DNA from 3 places in the Actinoallomurus sp. CA-142502 genome. Region 3 is predicted to be linked to each of the others. Evidence: riboswitches for the same ligand, from Rfam matches in the RefSeq annotation. Region 3 holds a riboswitch; each other region holds the start of a gene.
What was found. Region 3 has a riboswitch for cyclic di-AMP ahead of ACQEV1_RS18770 (C40 family peptidase). Riboswitches for the same ligand answer to the same signal wherever they lie in the genome.
Positions count from the first base shown of each region.

Region 1: linked by a shared signal. The riboswitch ahead of ACQEV1_RS37240 (CHAP domain-containing protein) and the one ahead of ACQEV1_RS18770 (C40 family peptidase) in region 3 are both predicted to bind cyclic di-AMP.
Region 2: linked by a shared signal. The riboswitch ahead of ACQEV1_RS35665 (C40 family peptidase) and the one ahead of ACQEV1_RS18770 (C40 family peptidase) in region 3 are both predicted to bind cyclic di-AMP.

Region 1 is NZ_JBNJMY010000001.1:7,959,681-7,965,466, forward strand. It holds gene ACQEV1_RS37220 (nitrite/sulfite reductase) at 1-1,270, shown strand, start outside; gene ACQEV1_RS37225 (Insertion element protein) at 1,335-1,517, shown strand; gene ACQEV1_RS37230 (phosphoadenylyl-sulfate reductase) at 1,514-2,227, shown strand; gene ACQEV1_RS37235 (sirohydrochlorin chelatase) at 2,209-2,979, shown strand; cyclic di-AMP (ydaO/yuaA leader) riboswitch at 3,533-3,675, shown strand; gene ACQEV1_RS37240 (CHAP domain-containing protein) at 3,686-4,447, shown strand; gene ACQEV1_RS37245 (hypothetical protein) at 4,538-5,149, shown strand; gene ACQEV1_RS37250 (TetR/AcrR family transcriptional regulator) at 5,268-5,786, shown strand, end outside.
Region 2 is NZ_JBNJMY010000001.1:7,608,646-7,614,431, forward strand. It holds gene ACQEV1_RS35655 (CHAP domain-containing protein) at 1-875, shown strand, start outside; gene ACQEV1_RS35660 (hypothetical protein) at 1,057-1,191, shown strand; cyclic di-AMP (ydaO/yuaA leader) riboswitch at 1,651-1,812, shown strand; gene ACQEV1_RS35665 (C40 family peptidase) at 1,824-2,825, shown strand; gene ACQEV1_RS35670 (class II 3-deoxy-7-phosphoheptulonate synthase) at 2,857-4,188, opposite strand; partial or broken gene ACQEV1_RS35675 (pyridoxamine 5'-phosphate oxidase family protein) at 4,400-4,564, shown strand; gene ACQEV1_RS35680 (pyridoxine 5'-phosphate oxidase C-terminal domain-containing protein) at 4,556-4,867, shown strand; gene ACQEV1_RS35685 (tetratricopeptide repeat protein) at 4,993-5,786, shown strand, end outside.
Region 3 is NZ_JBNJMY010000001.1:3,868,486-3,874,271, reverse strand. It holds gene ACQEV1_RS18785 (acetate uptake transporter) at 1-377, shown strand, start outside; gene ACQEV1_RS18780 (M48 family metallopeptidase) at 416-1,768, opposite strand; gene ACQEV1_RS18775 (basic secretory protein-like protein) at 1,940-3,289, opposite strand; gene ACQEV1_RS18770 (C40 family peptidase) at 3,412-3,957, opposite strand; cyclic di-AMP (ydaO/yuaA leader) riboswitch at 4,016-4,234, opposite strand; gene ACQEV1_RS18765 (NlpC/P60 family protein) at 4,544-5,524, opposite strand; gene ACQEV1_RS18760 (NlpC/P60 family protein) at 5,559-5,786, opposite strand, start outside.

The DNA of each region.
Region 1 (5,786 bases), 4.1 Mb from region 3:
GCAGAACATCCAGCTGCACTGGATCGAGATCGAGTCGGTGCCGGCGATCTGGGAGACGCTGGAGGCCGTCGGCCTGTCCACGACGGAGGCCTGCGGCGACACCCCGCGCGTGATCCTCGGCTGCCCGCTCGCCGGGATCGCCGCCGATGAGGTGATCGACGCCACCCCGCAGCTCGAGGAGATCCACGACCGCTACATCGGCAGCCCGGACTTCTCCAACCTGCCGCGCAAGTTCAAGACTGCGATGTCCGGCTGCACGGCGCAGTGCACCGTCCACGAGATCAACGACATCGCGTTCGTCGGTGTGGTGAACGACGAGGGCGAGACCGGCTACGACCTCTGGGTCGGCGGCGGGCTGTCCACCAACCCGATGTTCGCCAAGCGCCTCGGCGCCTTCGTCCGCCCCGAGCAGGCGCACGAGGTCTGGGCCGGGGTCATCGGAATCTTCCGCGACTACGGCTACCGGCGGCTGCGGAGCCGCGCCCGGCTCAAGTTCCTGATGAACGACTGGGGACCCGAGCGCTTCCGCGAGGTGCTGGAGAAGGAGTACCTCGGCTACCAGCTGCCCGACGGGCCGGCGCCGGGCGCCCCCCGTGACGCCCGGCGGGACCACGTCGGCATCCACCCGCAGCGCGACGGCAACTACTACGTCGGGTTCGCGCCGAGGGTGGGCCGGGTCAACGGCGAGCTGCTGCACGTGATCGCCGACCTGGCCGAGGAGTACGGCTCGGGTCAGGTGCGCACGACGACCGAGCAGAAGCTGGTCATCCTCGACGTGCCCGAGGACCGCACCGAGGCCCTCGCCGCCGAACTGGAGGCCCACGACCTGCAGGTGCGGCCCTCGACCTTCCGGCGGCAGACGATGGCCTGCACCGGCATCGAGTACTGCAAGCTCGCGATCGTCGAGACCAAGCAGCGCGGCATGGACCTCATCGAGGAGCTGGAGAAGCGCCTCCCGGACTTCGATCAGCCGCTGAGCATCAACCTCAACGGCTGCCCGAACTCCTGCGCGCGTGTGCAGGTCGCCGACATCGGGCTGAAGGGCCAGCTGGTCACCGACGCCGACGGCAACCAGGTCGAGGGCTACCAGATCCACCTCGGCGGGGCGGTCGGCGGCGCCTTCGGCAAGAAGGTCCGCGGGCTGAAGACCACGGCCGACGAGCTGCCCGACTACGTCGAGCGGGTCCTGCGCCGCTACCAGAAGCAGCGCGGCGACGGCGAGTCCTTCGCCGACTGGGTGCAGCGGGCGGAACAGGAGGACCTGAAATGAGCGAACGGAGTGAGCGAACCGAGAACACGGCGCCCTCAGTGACTCCTCCGACGAAGGAGGACTCATGACTGAACGAGCGGTCCCCTTCTACTGCCCCTACTGCGGCGACGAGGACCTGGAGCCGTACGAGAGCGACGGCGGCGGCTGGCACTGCCGTGCCTGCACCCGCGCGTTCCGGCTGCGGTTCATCGGCACCGGCGCGCTCAGCACCGCCGTCCCCGCCGCGCCGAAGGGAGGCGCGAGATGACGCTCACCTTCGAACGCCCGACCGCCGCGCTCGACCTCACCGACATCGTCGAGTCGGCCGCCGACGCCCTCGAGGAGGCGCCGGCCGAGGAGATCATTCGCTGGGCGATCGCGACCTTCGGCGACCGGATCTGCGTGACGTCCTCGATGAAGGACGCCGTGCTGGTGGACATCGCCGCCAAGATCCGGCCGGGCATCGACGTGCTGTTCGTCGACACCGGCTACCACTTCGCCGAGACGATCGGCACCCGCGACGCCGTCGAGGCCGTCTACCCGGTCAACGTGGTGAACGTCACCTCCTCGCGTACGGTCGCCGAGCAGGAGCGCGACCTGGGTCCCCGGCTCTACGGCCGGAACCCGGACCTGTGCTGCCACCTGCGCAAGGTCGAGCCGCTGAACCGCGCCCTGGAGCCGTACCTCGCGTGGATCACCGGGATCCGCCGGGAGGAGACCTCGCACCGGCGCGGGTCCCGGGTCGTGGAGTGGAACGCCTCGCGCGGGAAGGTCAAGGTCAACCCGCTCGCCCGGTGGACGCACGAGCAGCTCGGCGCCTACATCGAGAAGAACGGCATCCTCGTCAACCCGCTGCAGTACGACGGCTACCCCTCCATCGGGTGCGAGCCGTGCACGCAGCGGGTCGCACCCGGCGACGATCCGCGCAGCGGCCGGTGGGCCGGCACCGGAAAGTCCGAATGCGGCATCAACCTCTGATCACCTGCGCGCCTCCGCCGCCGCTGGTGGCGGTGGCGCACGGCAGCCGGGACCCGCGTGCGGCGGCGACGGTCGAGGACCTGCTCGATCTCGTACGCCGCCGGTCCGGGCTGCGGGTCGTGACGTCCTATCTTGACCACGCGCCCCCGACGCCCGGCCAGGCGCTCGGCGCGCTCGCCGGCGCCGGCACCGGCGCGGGCGAGGCCGTCGTTCTCCCCCTCCTGCTGACCGCCGCGTACCACAGCAAGACCGACATTCCCGGCGCGCTGACCGAGGTGCGCCGGGAGCACCCGCGGATGCGCCTGCGGTACGGCGCGACGCTCGGGCCGCACCCGCTGATGACCGCGGCCCTGGAGCGGAGGCTGGCCGAGGCGGGAGTGACGCCCGACCCGGACACGGCGCTCGTGCTGGCCGCCGCGGGGTCCAGCGACCCGTCGGCCAACGCGACGATCGGCCGGATGGCCCGCGGCTGGCGCGGCTGGCGGCGTGTCGTCCCCGCCTACGCCTCCGCCGCGCGCCCGACGCCGGCCGAGGCCGTACGAAGGCTGCTGAACGCCGGGGCCCCGCGGGTCGCGGTCGCCTCCTACTTCCTGGCCCCCGGCTACTTCGCCGACAAGGTCCGCGACGAGTCGCTCGCGGCGGGGGCGGTGGCGGTCTCGGGGGCGCTCGGCGCGGCGCCCGAGCTGGCCGAGATCATCGAGCAGCGTTACACCGAGATCATCACGCTGGGTGATCAAGCTGCTGTGGGCTGAAAACCCTTATTTCGCAAGGGTTCTGGGGGTTGACAGACCGCCGATGTGATCTTCTCGCAGGTCAGAGGCGGTGAGTGTCCATATTTCCCCTTTACGGCCCGAAATATGTTTGCTATGTTCGGTTGACCGGCGGCGCCCCCCATGCGCCGTCCGTAACATCCCCGCCGGCCAGGGCCTGCCCCCCAGCACCACGAAGTGCGGCACGCGACGACGCGTGAGATGGGCCCCCCTTCCAAGGCCGCGACGGTTCATAACCGCGCCGCTCTGCGCATCCCCTGCGATCCCCCCACATGGATCCGCCTCGATGCCGGTTCGGCGAACGCGCCGCATCCGCCGCGCAGCGACGGAGCCAGGCCCCTCGTGTCTCTCACAGGGCATGTGGCACGCCAACAGCGTGCCCACCGGGTGACTTCCCGCCCGAGCCCTCGGGGCCATCGGCAGGCGCCGGGAAGTGAAAGTGCACCGGACGAATGGACGACAAGATCCCCTAGACCTGAATGAAGTGGCCGCCCACGCGGCCGCCATCCCCCTGTTCTTCGAGCCGTCCGCTCAGAGACGGCTCCCGCTGAATCCGCACATCGCGGAACCGGGGACCCACCGCACCACTGGGGTGAATCGGCGCATCCCCTCGCGCCGTAGGGCAGCTTCCACGCCCGAACCCGTCAGCTAACCCGGTAAGCGGCATGGAAGCAAAGGAGTGCTCAACGTGTCAGGTCGACACAAGAAGTCATGCCGTCTGCTGCGTAACACCAGACTCGGCGGCTCCCTCGCCGCCGTCACCGCGGTCGGCGCGACCGCGATCAGCCTGATCGCGGCGGCCCCGGCCGGATCCTCCCAGAACGTCGACGCGGTCTCGGCCCAAGCGATGGCCGCCGTTCCCCACGGCACCGCCGCCTCCCCCAAGGAACCGCACACGCTGGCCCTGTCCGACAAGAGCGCCGGCAACGTCGCCGCCAAGAAGCGCGAGTGGCTGCCCACCGCGAGCGACGCGCTGAAGCTCGCCACCTCCCAGGTCGGCGTCAGCGAGGACTCCTCGGGCGGCGGCACCAAGTTCCAGAAGTGGTTCGTCTCCTCCCCGTGGGCCGAGCGCGGCGTCGAGCGCGACGGCGGCCAGGTCTCCGACTACGCCAACGCGAACTGGTGCGACATGTTCGTGTCCTGGATCGGCGCCCAGCTGGGCGTCAAGGGGATGGGCGCGGACGCGTTCACCCGTACCCACGCCCAGTGGTTCAAGGACCAGGGCCGCTGGGGCGAGGACGCCACGCCCGGCGCCGTCGTGTTCTTCTCCTGGAGCGGGAGCAAGTCGATCGACGACATCGACCACGTCGGCATGGTCATCAAGGACAACCACGACGGCACCATCCAGACCATCGAGGGCAACACCGACAACGCCGTGAAGATCCGCACGCGCGACAAGTCCACGGTCGTCGGCTACGGCTACCCCGAGTACGGCTCCAACGACGCCTGAGCCCTCCCCTCGCCCCGGCCGCACGGCCGGCCGGGGCGGCCCGCCCTGCACACCGTCCCCGTCTCCCCTGTGCTGAGAGGCCAACCCCCCATGTTCAGAATCAGCAACAAGTATCTGGATCGATTCACCAGCAAGACGTTCGCGTCGGTCGCGGCCGGCGTCGTCGTGGCGGGCGCGGGCGCGTCCGCCGCACTGGTCCACTCCACGTCCTCCCAGGCCGCCCGTACGAGCGCCGTGCAGGTGTCGCAGGGCGACTCCGGCCTCGTGGGGCCCGGAACGGAGGGCCACACGGCCAAGCTGCCCCGGCAGCTTCCCAGTGAGAAGGCCGACAAGAAGGCCGCCCTGCCGACCGGCGTCTCCACCGGCACGTCGTTCTGGGACGCGCAGACCGCGTCCGGCAAGCCGATGTCGTACCACACGATCGCCAGCCCGTACTGGCCGCTCGGCACCAAGGTGAAGATCACCGTCGGCAAGAAGAGCGCCGTCGGCGTGGTCGAGGACTTCGGCCCGGCCGAGTGGGCGGTCGCCCAGCACAGCCCGCCGGCCATCATCGACCTGTCCGAGGAGATGATGCAGTACTTCACCGGCACCCGGTCCAACTCGATCCCGATCAAGTTCCAGGTGCTGGAGATGGGTAACGGCCCCGTCTACCGCCACTCGGGCACCGGCTACGACATGGCGACCGGAGTGTCCGAGAAATAGCCCTCTTCCGCCCCCTTCCCCCCTGGGGGCGTTCGGGGCCCCTCCACCCGAGGGGCCCCGAACCTTTTTCGGCGTTACGCGGTTGCGCCTAAGAAGTGAACTAGGGTTCAATTCTTGTATGCCGTACCGCCGTACGCCCCGCGTCGAAGCGCGCCTGAGCGCCTCGCGTGAACGCATCCTGTCCGCCGCAGTGGCGATCGTCGCCGAGCACGGCTACGCGGGATGCTCGGTGGCCGCCGTGGCCCGTCGGGCCGGCGTCGCGACCGGCAGCGTCTACCGCCACTTCCCGGCAAAGGCCGACCTGGTCGCGGAGGTGTTCCGCACGACGAGCCGGCGCGAGGTCGACGCCGTGGCGCGGGCGGTGGCCCTGGAGAGCACCGCCGCCGAGGCGATCGCCGCCGTGGTAGAGACCTTCGCGGGCCGCGCGCTGCGGGGCCCGCGGATGGCGTACGCGCTGCTCGCCGAGCCCGCCGACCCGGCCGTCGACGGTGAGCGGCTGGTGTTCCGGCGCGCGTTCGCCGACGCCATCGGGGTGCTCATCACCCGGGGCATCGCCACCGGCGAGCTGCCCGATCAGGACGTCCAGGTGAGCGCGGCGGCACTCGTCGGGGCGATCGGCGACGCCCTCATCGGCCCG
Region 2 (5,786 bases), 3.7 Mb from region 3:
ACTGGTACGGCAAGCACGTCGGCAAGGACCCCGTCTTCAAGGACGCGGCCTGGTGCGACATGTTCCTCGCCTGGGCGGCGGACAAGGCCGGAGTCGAAGACTTCGCGGGTGAGTTCGCCTCCACTCCGGATCACGCGAAGTGGTTCAAGAAGCACGACGCGTGGGGCCACCACCCCGAGCCGGGTGCCATCGTCTTCTTCTCGTGGAACGGCGGGAAGAGCATCGGCGACATCGAGCACGTAGGCATCGTCGAGTCGGTGCACGGCCACACGCTGCACACGATCGAGGCCAACCACAACGACCAGCTGGGCCGCGCCACCCGCGACGTCAGCCAGGTCGTCGGCTTCGGCTACCCGTCGAAGGTGAAGGTCAAGGCGGCCCCGGCTGAGCAGAAGTACGTCCCGAAGCACTCCGCGCCTCCGCCGGCCGCCAAGGAGATCGGCCAGCAGCCCGCCACCCCCATGCACGAGACCCAGACGACGGCCCAGCACGACTCCGCGCCGCCGCTGGCCGACCAGCAGGCCGCCCTCACCGGGCTGCTGGGCGTCGTGGTGTTCGGCACGGTGGCGTTGGCGCTGAGCAAGGCGAAGGTCCGCATGCCGATGCCGGCCCCGAACGTCCGCGTCCGCAAGCGCGGCAAGCACCACCGCACGCCGGTCGAGATGCCCGCCGACATGAACGTGGCCGACCTGGACGCCGCCGACGCCGGCACGGCCGTCATGCCGGCCCTGACCGCGGAGGCCGCGGCACTGGCCGAGGACAAGGAGTTCTGGGGCAAGATCACCGAGCTGGAGGAGGACGTCGAGCTGGCGTTCTGGAACACCCTCCACTCCGCGGTCTCCCAGTCCGACTCCGCCGAGTCCCTCAACGTCTGAGTCCGAGCCGGCCCTCCCCCGCCCGTGGGGAGGGCCCTCGGTGTTTCTCCGGGTCAGCCCGGCGGTGCCGCTTTCATCCGGTCCCGCGCGAGCCGGACGGTCGATCCGAACGACCGGCCGGGCGGTGGACCCGCCGCCGGCATCCCCTCACCTCGCCGCTTGACCGGGACCCCCAAGGTCAATGTCCAGCGTCGCCGCGGCCGAGGCGCCCGCCCGGATCGTGGCCGCCGACATCGAGGTGTTCGGGCGGATCGACGTCCTGGTGAACGACGCCGCCATCATCCGGCCGTCGCCCGCCCCGAGACCGGCTGCCTGACCGGCTCGGTGATCCACGTCGACGGCGGGATCGACGTCGCACGAGGAGCGCGCACCCAGACGCACGGTCCGTCCTGCGGGTCCGCCACAGATCACCGCGATGACCGACGTACGGGACCGTCTGAGCGGGTTCCCCGACGGCGTGAACGGCGGTCGCGACGCGGATCCGATCGGTTCCGGGCCGGAAAGAGGCGTTCACCGCACCGGCCGGAACGGCCCCTGACGGCGTACGCCACCGCCACGGACCGCCGACGCGTTTCCCGCGATGTCGGCGTATACAGCACCGTCCGCAGCCGGACTTCGCTCTCGCCTAGGCGGAAAGGGCCAGAGCGGCATCACCCACAGTGACCATCCTGGAAGACGGTGGACCATCTCCGCATGTTCCGGTTGGCCGGCCCGTCACGGTCCGTTAGTGTCCCACGGTGTCACCGGCCGGTTCCCGGCCGGACCGCCGAGTCGCCGCACGCGCAAGCCAGCGCGTCCGGTGAGCCGGGGACCCAACTCGCGGAGCGCTTTCAGGGGGCTCTCCCACCGCGCTCGGTCCCGGGGTGAATCCGTAACCGGTAGGGCTTCTCCTTGCCCGAACCCGTCAGCTAACCCGGTAGGCGGCCCAGGAGAAAGAGGAGCACCCGAATGGAGCCTTCGCGAACCGCGAAAGCGCATCATAGGCCGCACCGCACCCAGCACACCGTGGTCGCCGGCATCCTTCTCACCGCCGGACTGCTCCTGCCGTCACCCGCGGCCGAGGCGAAGCCGGCACCCGCCATCGACGCGCTCCGGCAGCAGGCCGACCAGCTCAACACCCAGCTCGAACAGCTCACCGAGCAGTACGACGGGCTGCGGGTCCGGCTGCGGCAGGCCCAGCGCGCCAGCGCGATCGCCAAGGCGACCTCGCGACGTGAGACCAAGGCCCTCAAGGGCATCCAGCAACGTGTCGGCCGCCTGGCCGCGCTGCGCTACATGAACAGCGCGCCGGACGAGGCACCCGCGCTGTTCTCCGCCAAGGACCCGCAGGCACTGCTGGACCAGGCCGCGACCCTGCACTTCTTCACCCAGCAGGACGACACGCAGGTCCGCCAGCTCACCCAGGCGATCCAGAACGCCGAGCGCGCCTGGCAGAACGCCCGTGACCAGGCCTCGCGGTCCACGCTGCTCAAGGCGCAGCTCGCGCAGAAGAAGGCGACCATCGGCCGGACGCTCGACAAGCTGCGCCGTCCGCTGCTGAAGGACGCCGTCGAGCGCGCCGAGCACGGCGAGAGCGTGCCGGAGATCCCGGGCGGGTCCACCAAGGCGATCGGCGCCGTACGCGCGGCGCTGACGCAGCTCGGCGTCCCGTACGTCTGGGGCGGCGCGACGCCCGGAAAGGGGTTCGACTGCTCCGGGCTGACCATGTGGGCGTACAAGCAGGTCGGGGTCAACCTGCCGCACTACGGCGGCGACCAGTGGAACGCCGGCGTCCACGTCTCACGGAGCGACCTGCAGCCCGGTGACCTGGTGTTCTTCTACTCCGACATCCACCACATGGGGATGTACCTCGGAGACGGGAAGTTCATCCACGCGCCGCACACCGGCGACCACGTGCGGGTCGCCGACCTGGCCACCCGCCCGTTCGCCGGGGCCGTACGCATCGTCTGAGTGACGGGGCCCCGGGCTCGGGGCCCCGACCTCACTTCGTCGTGCGGTACATCTCCGCGACCATGAACGCCAGGTCGAGTGCCTGGCTGCGGTTGAGCCGCGGGTCGCAGGCGGTCTCGTACCGCTGGTGAAGGTCGTCCTCGACGATCTCGTGGCCGCCGCCCACGCACTCGGTGACGTCGTCGCCGGTGAACTCCAGGTGGACGCCGCCCGGGTGGGTGCCCAGCGCGCGGTGGACGTCGAAGAAGCCCGCCACCTCGTCCATGACGTCGTCGAGCCGTCGGGTCTTGTAGCCGCTCTCGGCCTCGAAGGTGTTGCCGTGCATCGGGTCGCAGATCCACGCGACCTGCGCGCCGCTCGCGGTGACCTTCTCCACCAGCGGCGGCAGCGCGTCGCGTACGCGGCCGGCGCCCATGCGGATCACGAACGTCAGGCGGCCCGGCTCGCGTTCGGGGTCGAGCTTGTCGATGAGCGCCAGGGCGTCCTCGGCGGACGTCGTCGGGCCGAGTTTGACCCCGATCGGGTTGCGGATGTGCCGCATGAACTCCACGTGCGCGCCGTCGAGCTGCCGGGTGCGCTCGCCGATCCACAGGAAGTGCCCGGACACGTCGTACGGCAGGCCTGAGCGCGAGTCGATGCGGGTCAGCGCCCGCTCGTAGTCGAGGATCAGCGCCTCGTGGCTGGAGTAGAGCTGGACGCGGTGGAACTCCTCCGGGTCGGCGCCGGCGGCGTGCATGAACGCCAGCGCCCGGTCGATCTCCCCCGCCAGCCGCTCGTAGCGACGCCCGGCCGGGCTGGCCGCCACGAAGTCCTGGTTCCACGCGTGGACCTGGCGCAGGTCGGCGTACCCGCCCTGGGTGAAGGCGCGGCAGAGGTTCAGCGTGACCGCGGCGGCGTGGTACGCCCGCAGCAGGCGGCCCGGGTCCGGCGTCCGCTCGTCGGCGGTGAAGCCGAAGCCGTTGACCATGTCGCCGCGGTACGCGGGAAGCTCGACGCCCTCGCGGACCTCGACCGGCTTCGACCGCGGCTTGGCGAACTGGCCCGCCATCCGGCCGATCTTGACGACCGGCACGCTCGCGGCGTACGTCAGGACGACCGACATCTGGAGCAGGGTCTTGAGCTTGTTGCGCACGTCGTCGGCGGTGGCGCCGGAGAACGTCTCGGCGCAGTCGCCGCCCTGCAGCACGAACGCCTCGCCGCGCGCCACGGCGGCGAGCTGTGCGCGGAGCTGGTCGCACTCGCCCGCGAACACGAGCGGCGGAAGCTTGGCGAGCTGGTCGGCGACGGCGCCCACCTGTGCGGGGTCGGGCCAATCGGGCTGCTGGGCCGCAGGAAGATCGCGCCAGGAGTCAAGGAGGTCCACGGGCACCTAGGGTATCGACCATTACGCCATGCCCGGGCAGCCGACCACCCCCGACGCGACGCCCTTGCCCGACCTTGGGAGACGCATGGGGAGACGCGGACGTTCTCCAGGCCGCGGTCGCGGCCCCTCAGTAGGGTCGAGGCGGATGGACGGCCGGGGACACCGACGGCGCAGGGGGCACGATGGGCGGCAGTGACGGGGCGGCCCGGACGCCCGGGTCCTCATCCTCAAGAACGTGGACGCCGGCGGCTGGCGGTTCGCGGTGCACGCCGACAGTCCCAAGGGCCGTCACCTGGCGGACGTGCCCCGGGCGGCGCTCACCTTCTACTGGCCTCTGCAAGGCCGCCAGGTACGCGTACGGGGCGCCGTGGAGCCCGCCTCTCCCGAGCAGAGCGCCGCCGACCTGCTGGCCCGTGCGCCCTCCGCCCGCGCCGAGGCGCTGCTGGGCCGCCAGAGCGGCCACCTGGAGAGCCTTGACGACCGCGACCAGGCCTTCCGCACGGCGCTGGCCCGGATCGAGGCGGACCCCGCTCTGGTCAGCCCGGAGTGGACGCTCTACACCCTCGTTCCCGTCCAGATCGAGTTCTGGCAGGCCGACAAGGACCGCGTGCACACCCGGCTGCGGTACGAACGCTCCGGCCGCCGCGGCCCGTGGGAAACCCACATGTTGTGGCCGTAGTTTCCGCCGGCCGGTCCGGTTCGGGGCCGGACCACAGTTGATCGCCTTCATCACGGGCGCGGCCCGCGTCTGCGATGATGGGCCGACTTCCCGCAGACAGCCGACGACGCATGAGGTTCTGACAAATGAGCACCACCAGCCGCGCCTACGACATCTGGCTCCGTAAGCCGGAAGAGGCCCAGCAGCTCCTGGAGTCGAAGCGGGCCGATCTCGAAGGTGACGGGCTGTCGCTGCTGTCGTGGCTCGTCCTCACCAACGAGCGCGACGACCGGAAGAGCGAGCAGATCGCCAACGCGGCCATCGCGGCGGGCGGCGACACCCGGTTCGCCACGGCCGCGCTCGCCGAGGTCTACAAGTGGCGGGGCGACTACAACCGCGCCGCGGACATCGTCCGCTCGGCGCGCGAGAAGTACCCGACCATCCCCTGGTACGCCCTGACGCTGGCCGACATCCTCAAGGACGGCGGCCGCCTCGACGAGGCCGAGGCGCTCCTGGAGTCGGTCGTGAACGACTCCCAGCTGCGCCGGCACGCGCTCAAGCGCCTGTCGAAGTGGGCGGTGGACCGGGGCGACAAGCCCCGCGCCCTGAAGTACCAGACCGACCTGATCGCCCTGGCGCCCGACTACCTGGTCTACGCGTCGGACTACACCCTGCTGGCCCACCTGCGGCTCGAGGCGGGCGACCCCGCGGGCGCCCGCGATGTCCTCCAGCGCGGCGCGTCCATCTACGCGGGCAACATGCAGATCAGGGAGATGCTGCACCAGCACTTCGGCGAGACGGCCCCGGCCAAGCCGCCGACGGTGGCGCCGGTCGACGAGCGGACCGTCGGCGCCCGCCGCATCCCCATCAAGACCAGGATGATCACGCTGCGCTCCGGCATCCTCCCGGTGATCCAGGAGGCCACCGCCGGCCAGCTGCG
Region 3 (5,786 bases):
TCCAGCTCGTCGCCCCGACGGCCGTCAAGGCCGGCGGAGCGAACGCCGAGTCGCTCATCCAGAACGACCTCGGCTGGATCCTGCTCGCCTTCGCCATCTTCAACACCTACATGTTGCTCTGGAGCACCCAGGTCAACGCGGCGGTGTTCGGCGTGTTCCTGACCCTTGAGGTCACCGAGATCGTCCTGTTCATCGGCAACCTGTCCCACAGCACCGGCACGGTCAAGCTCGGTGGGTGGATCGGTGTCCTGACCGCGCTCGTCGCCTGGTACACCTCGGCGGCCGGGGTGACCAACGGCATGCCGGGCAAGCTGTCCCTGCCGGTCGGCTCGCCGCTCGGCGGCCGCGCGGCCCCGGCCGAGCCGGTGATGGAGTAGTCGCATCCTTCTTCGCCGTGGCCGCGCTCACCGCGCGGTCACGGCGAAGTGCCGTTCACGAGCGGCGCGGGCACCGGCACGTGGTGGAGCCGGGCCCAGTCGCGGCCCATGGCGATCCGCTGCGGACCGGTCGGGTGGCTGTTCCACAGCGAGTACTCCAGTGCGTTCGGCGACAGGTCGTCGAGGTTGCGGGCGCTGAGCGAGCGCTGCATCCGCACGTACGTCTCCGGGTCACGCGTCAGATCGAGCGCGTGCATGTCGGCGCGGGCCTCGATGCGGCGGCTGACGAGGTTCTCCACCGGACCGGCGACCTGCAGGAGCACGGTGACCGCGGCGAGCAGCAGCGCCACCGACCGCGGGTCGGCCGGTGAGTCGGCCCCGGCGCGCCGCAGCAGCCGCGGGGAGGTCAGGACGAGGAAGAGCACGCAGACTCCGGCCGCCGCCCCGAGCGCGCCGACGAGGGTGCCGTGCAGCACGTCGTCGCGCTTGGCGTGGCCGAGCTCGTGCGCGACGATGAGCTCGATCTCCGCGCGCGGCTCGCTGGTGAGCAGCGTGTCGTAGACGACGATCCGGCGGGTGGAGCCGAAGCCGGAGACGTAGGCGTTCAGCTCGGTGGTCCGTTTGGAGGCGTCGGCGACGAGCACGTCGCCGACCGGCACGCCGTCCCGCCGCGCCATCGCGAGCAGGTCGGTGCGCAGCGGCCCGGCGGGCATCGAGTGGAACGAGTTGAACAGCGGCTCGACCAGCACCGGATAGCCGAACGACGCCGCCGCGACGAGCACGAACCCGCCCGCGGCCGCCCCCGCCCACCAGCGGCGCGGGAATCGGCGGACCAGCAGGTGCACGCCGAGCAGCACGACGATCCAGATGACGAGGGTGACGCCGAGCGAGGTGAGCTGGTCGGTGAACCAGCCGCCCCAGTGCTCGGTGGACAGCCCGTACCGGCGCAGCACGGTCTGGGACCACACGTCGAACGGCAGGCCGGCGAGCCGGGTCAGCACCGCGAGCACCACCGCGACGCCGACCAGCCGCAGCGGCCACCGCCGCAGGGGCCGCGTGACCGGGCCGAGCAGCCGCGCGCCCAGGGGTGTCAGCCCGAGCAGGAGCACGACCAGGAGCCCGGCGGCGAGCCCGGCGTACGCGGGCGGGTCGAGGGCCCTGTTGAAGGCGTCGCCGCGGCCGATCTGCGCGCGCGTGAAGTCGAGCGCCGGGTCGGCCGGCCGGCCGGCGCCGGGCAGCGGATGCCAGGGAGTCGTCACGAGGATCACCACCGCCAGCAGCGCGCACAGGACCACGGCGGCGATCGCCGCCCCGCGCCGATCCGGCGCGGGACCGGGCCCCTCCTCCGCCTCGGCCACGACCGCGGTCCCGGCCGTACGACGTGCGTTCACCCCGTGCTCCTCACCTGACTGCCTCATCCGCGACTCACGCCGGTCCGCAGCGGACGGACGCGGCGGAGCGCACTGTCTCGACGACGCGGATCACCCGAGTTCACCCGCCTTGCCTCGCCGGTACGACGTGCACACACCCCGTGCTCCTCACCTGACCGCCTCGTCCGCCGCTCACGCGAGCTCGCGGCGGACGTACGCACGCCACAGGGCGACGAACCGGTCGGTGCCGACGCCCAGGACGCTGCGGAGCGCGCGGTCCTGGAGGCGCGGGTCGCCCGAGTCCTCCGGCTCCGCCTCGGCCGTACGGTAGAGCCGGACGAGCCGGTCCTCACCGTAGCGTTCGGCGACCATGCGGCAGGCGAGCCACGCCTCCTCGTACGCCGCCGAGAGCCGGTCGCCCGAGCCGGCGAACTCCGTGGCGCCCGGCAGGGTGGCCGGGACGCCGCCGGTGGCGATGAGGTCGGCCAGTTCGCGGCCGGCCGCCCTGGTCGGGACGCCCGCCTTCTTGTAGCCGACGTAGTCGGCGAGTCCTTCGATCAGCCACATCGGCGTCTTGCCGTCGCGCGCCCCGCCCATGGCGACGTGCACGAGTTCGTGGGTCAGGACGACGCGCCGGCCCAGGGCGGTGAGCCGGCCGAACGCGGTGGGGGTGATGACGAGGCGGTCCTCTCCCGTACCCTGGCCGCCCTCGTCCCCGGTGACCGCGGCCAGCGCGGCGATGTCGCCGAGGTTGCGCACGTCTCCCGCGAGCTCTTCGGCCTTCTGCTCGGTGGCGGGGACGAGCGCCACGGCGTGCCGGGCCCACCGGTCGCCGACGACGCCGGAGACGGCGCCGACTCCCTCGTCGAGACGGGCGGCGATGTCGCGGAGCTCGGCGGTACGGGCGGCGGGGAGCTCGCCGGCCACGGCTCCGTCCTCGGCGAGCACGAGGCTGCGGCGTCCGTGGACCACGGTGAGGCCGCCGCTGTTCCAGATCTGCGGGTCGTCGCGCAGGCCGTGCGCCGCGCCGTCGCCGGAGACCATCCAGCCGGTGCCCGGGCGCCGGTCGAAGGTCAGGTATTCGGTGTAGACGAGGTCGCGGCGGTCGAAGCCGCGCAGCCGGTAGGTGAGCCTGAGCCGGGCCGTCCAGCCGTCATCGGCCGCCACGGCGGGACGCGTGTCGGCCAGGGACTCCCTCCAGGCGGAGAGAGGCACCTTGGCCAGGTTGTCGAAGAGCACCTGCTGCCCGGCGCGGAACGCCTGTCCCGACGGGTCGACGGTGGCGAGGAACGCGGCACGGTCGCGGGCGAGAACGGCCCGCGAGCGGCGCTGGAGCAGGGCGTTCACCGTGGCGACGCTGGGGGCGGACAGCGCCCCGGCGACCGGCCGGGAAGACGCGGCGGCGGCCCGGCCCGCACCGTCGTGGAACGCGAGGTAACCGACCGCGACGGCGAGATTGGCCACGATCGCCAACCCGGCGAGCCCGGCGAACATGGCCGACGCGGTGGTCACCCGCGAGTCCGCGTTCCCCTTGGCCGGCATGCGCGCGATCCTAGTCGCCACGACCGGGTGCCCCGCCGATGACGCCCACCGTCACTGAGCGACCGCCGGGCCCGGCCTCGCGGACGGGCGCCGGCGGTCGTCGTACGGCGGGTGCGTCAGGTTCAGTACGGTCGGGTGGCACCGTTGAAGTGTGCCCGGTAGTAGCTGTTGAGCAGCACCTGCTTGATGCGCGTGCCGGAGTGGGCGGCGTGGATCATGTAGATCTTCTTGCCCTTGACCTTCGAGACGATGCCCGTGTGGCCGTCGCCGTAGAAGTACACCAGGTCTCCGGTGGCGAGGTCGGAGAACTTCACGTGCCGCTTGATGTGCTGGTGCTGGGCGTCCGCGGTGCGCGGGAGCCGTACTCCGGCCTTGCGGTAGACGTACTGGACCAGACCGGAGCAGTCGAAACTGCTCGGGCCGCTGCCACCGTAGCGGTACGGCTTGCCGATCTGCTTACGGGCTGCGGCGACCGCCTTCAGCCCGACCTTGTGTCGCTTGCTCCAAGACGTCTGCTTCGTCGTCGCGCTCGTGGCCGCCGTGGGGGTGGCGACCGGGGTGGTCACCGGGTTGGCGACCGGAGTGACGGTCGTGACGGCGTCCGATGAGGCGGACGCCGTCGAGGCCGTCAGGACCGTCGGCGCGAGGACCGCGCCCGCGGCCAGCATTCCGCCGGCGAGGCGGACGCGCTTCGGCGAAGCGGTCGAGGGGGTGCGAGACAGGGTTCTCTCCTTCCGTGTGCGCCTACCGGGTTAGCTGACGGGTTCGGGCTGGAAGAAGCCGCCCTACGGTCCGCCCGGCGCACCACGCCGCACCACGGCCCGTTCGCCGCACTACGGTCTGCTGTGATGGCGCAGGCGCACCGACTCACCCCTGGGGATCTGCGCCTTCGCGCGCATGTGGGTCCCCGGCTCCGCGTGCCCGCGGACTCGGCGCTCGCGGCCGCCGGACGCGCCCTCTCACCGGGCGGTTCTCACTGTGGCCGGCCGCTTATCTCTGCATTCCGGAAAGCCGAGAGGAAAGTCGCCCGGCGGAATGTGTTCCACAACACATCCAAAGCGGAGGACGAATTCCCTCGTGATGGCCGCATGCGACACATGGGGCGTATCGCATAACTCGGCGCACGCTAACAAGGCACCAATGAATGCGCAAATTTGTCGCCAGAGCGTACGAGAGGAATTACCTAAGGTGAATTGGCCCCGACCGAAACAGGCCCTCTGGGCATCGCCAGAGGGCCTGTGAGGTTCGGGTCGGTCAGAGCAGGCGACCGCCGCCGTAGTACACCTGGCTGTAGTACGCGTCACTGAGGCTGGAGATCTTCACCACATCGCCGGTGTGCGGCGCCTGGATGAACTTGCCGTTGCCGACGTACATGCCCATGTGGTCGTTGTTGCTGAAGAAGACGAGGTCTCCCGGCTGGAGGTCGGCCTTCGCCACGCGCCGGCTCGCGCTGTACTGGTTCGGCACGTAGTGGCTGAGGTTGATGCCGATCTGCTTGTAGGCCATCATCGTCAGGCCCGAGCAGTCGAAGACGTTCGGGCCGGCGCCACCGAAGACGTACGGCTTGCCGAGCTGCGCGCAGGCGTACCTCAGCACCGTCTCGGCGCGGCCGGTCGCCAGGATCGAGCAGTTGGCCTTGGACGAGCCCGGGTCGATGTTGGCGCCCAGCTTGTCGATCAGGCGCAGCTGCTTCCTGATGGCCGAGTTGGCCGCCGACCGCTGCTTGTCGACCTGGTCCTTCTGCTGCTTGAGCTGCTCGGCCGCCTGCTCCGCCAGCGCCTTCTGCCGCTCCAGCCGCTGCGCGGACGCCAGGAACTGGTTCAGCTCCGCCGCGCGATTGCTGGAGACCTTGGTGAAGGCCGTCATCTGGTCGAGCACGGACTCAGGGTCCTTGGCCGACACGAACTGCGGGATGTCCCCTCCCGCGCCGCCCTCCTTGTACGCCGCGGCGGCGAGCTGGGCGACCCGGGTGTGCAGCTGGTTGAACGTCTCCTGCTCGACCGTGACGGAGGACTTGAGCGCCTTGAGGTGGCTCTGCGCGGCCTTCCAGTCCTCCTTGGCCTTGTTGTACTGGTTGGCCAGCTGGTCCACCTGGTCGTTGAGCTTGGCGAGCTGCTGCTTGGCGGCGCTCAGCGAGGGAGTGGGCTTCGCCTGGGCGGGGCTGGCGGGCAGGACGAGCCCGGCGACAACGGCCGCTCCGGCGGTGCCGACGATCCAACGACTGGTTCTGGACATGGTTGAACGCTTCATCTCCACTGTGGTCAGCCCCTTACGGACGGCCGGCGCCGTAGAAGTTGGAGCTGTAGTAGCCGCTCAGGCTCTCGATTTGGACGACCGTGCCCGTGTGCGGCGCGTGGATGAACTGGTTGTTGCCGACGTACATCCCGACGTGGTTCAGGTTGTCGAAGAAGACCAGGTCACCGGGCTGGAGGTCCGAGCGCGCCACGCGGCGGGTGGCGTTGTACTGGTCCGGCACGACGCGGGGAAGGCTGACGCC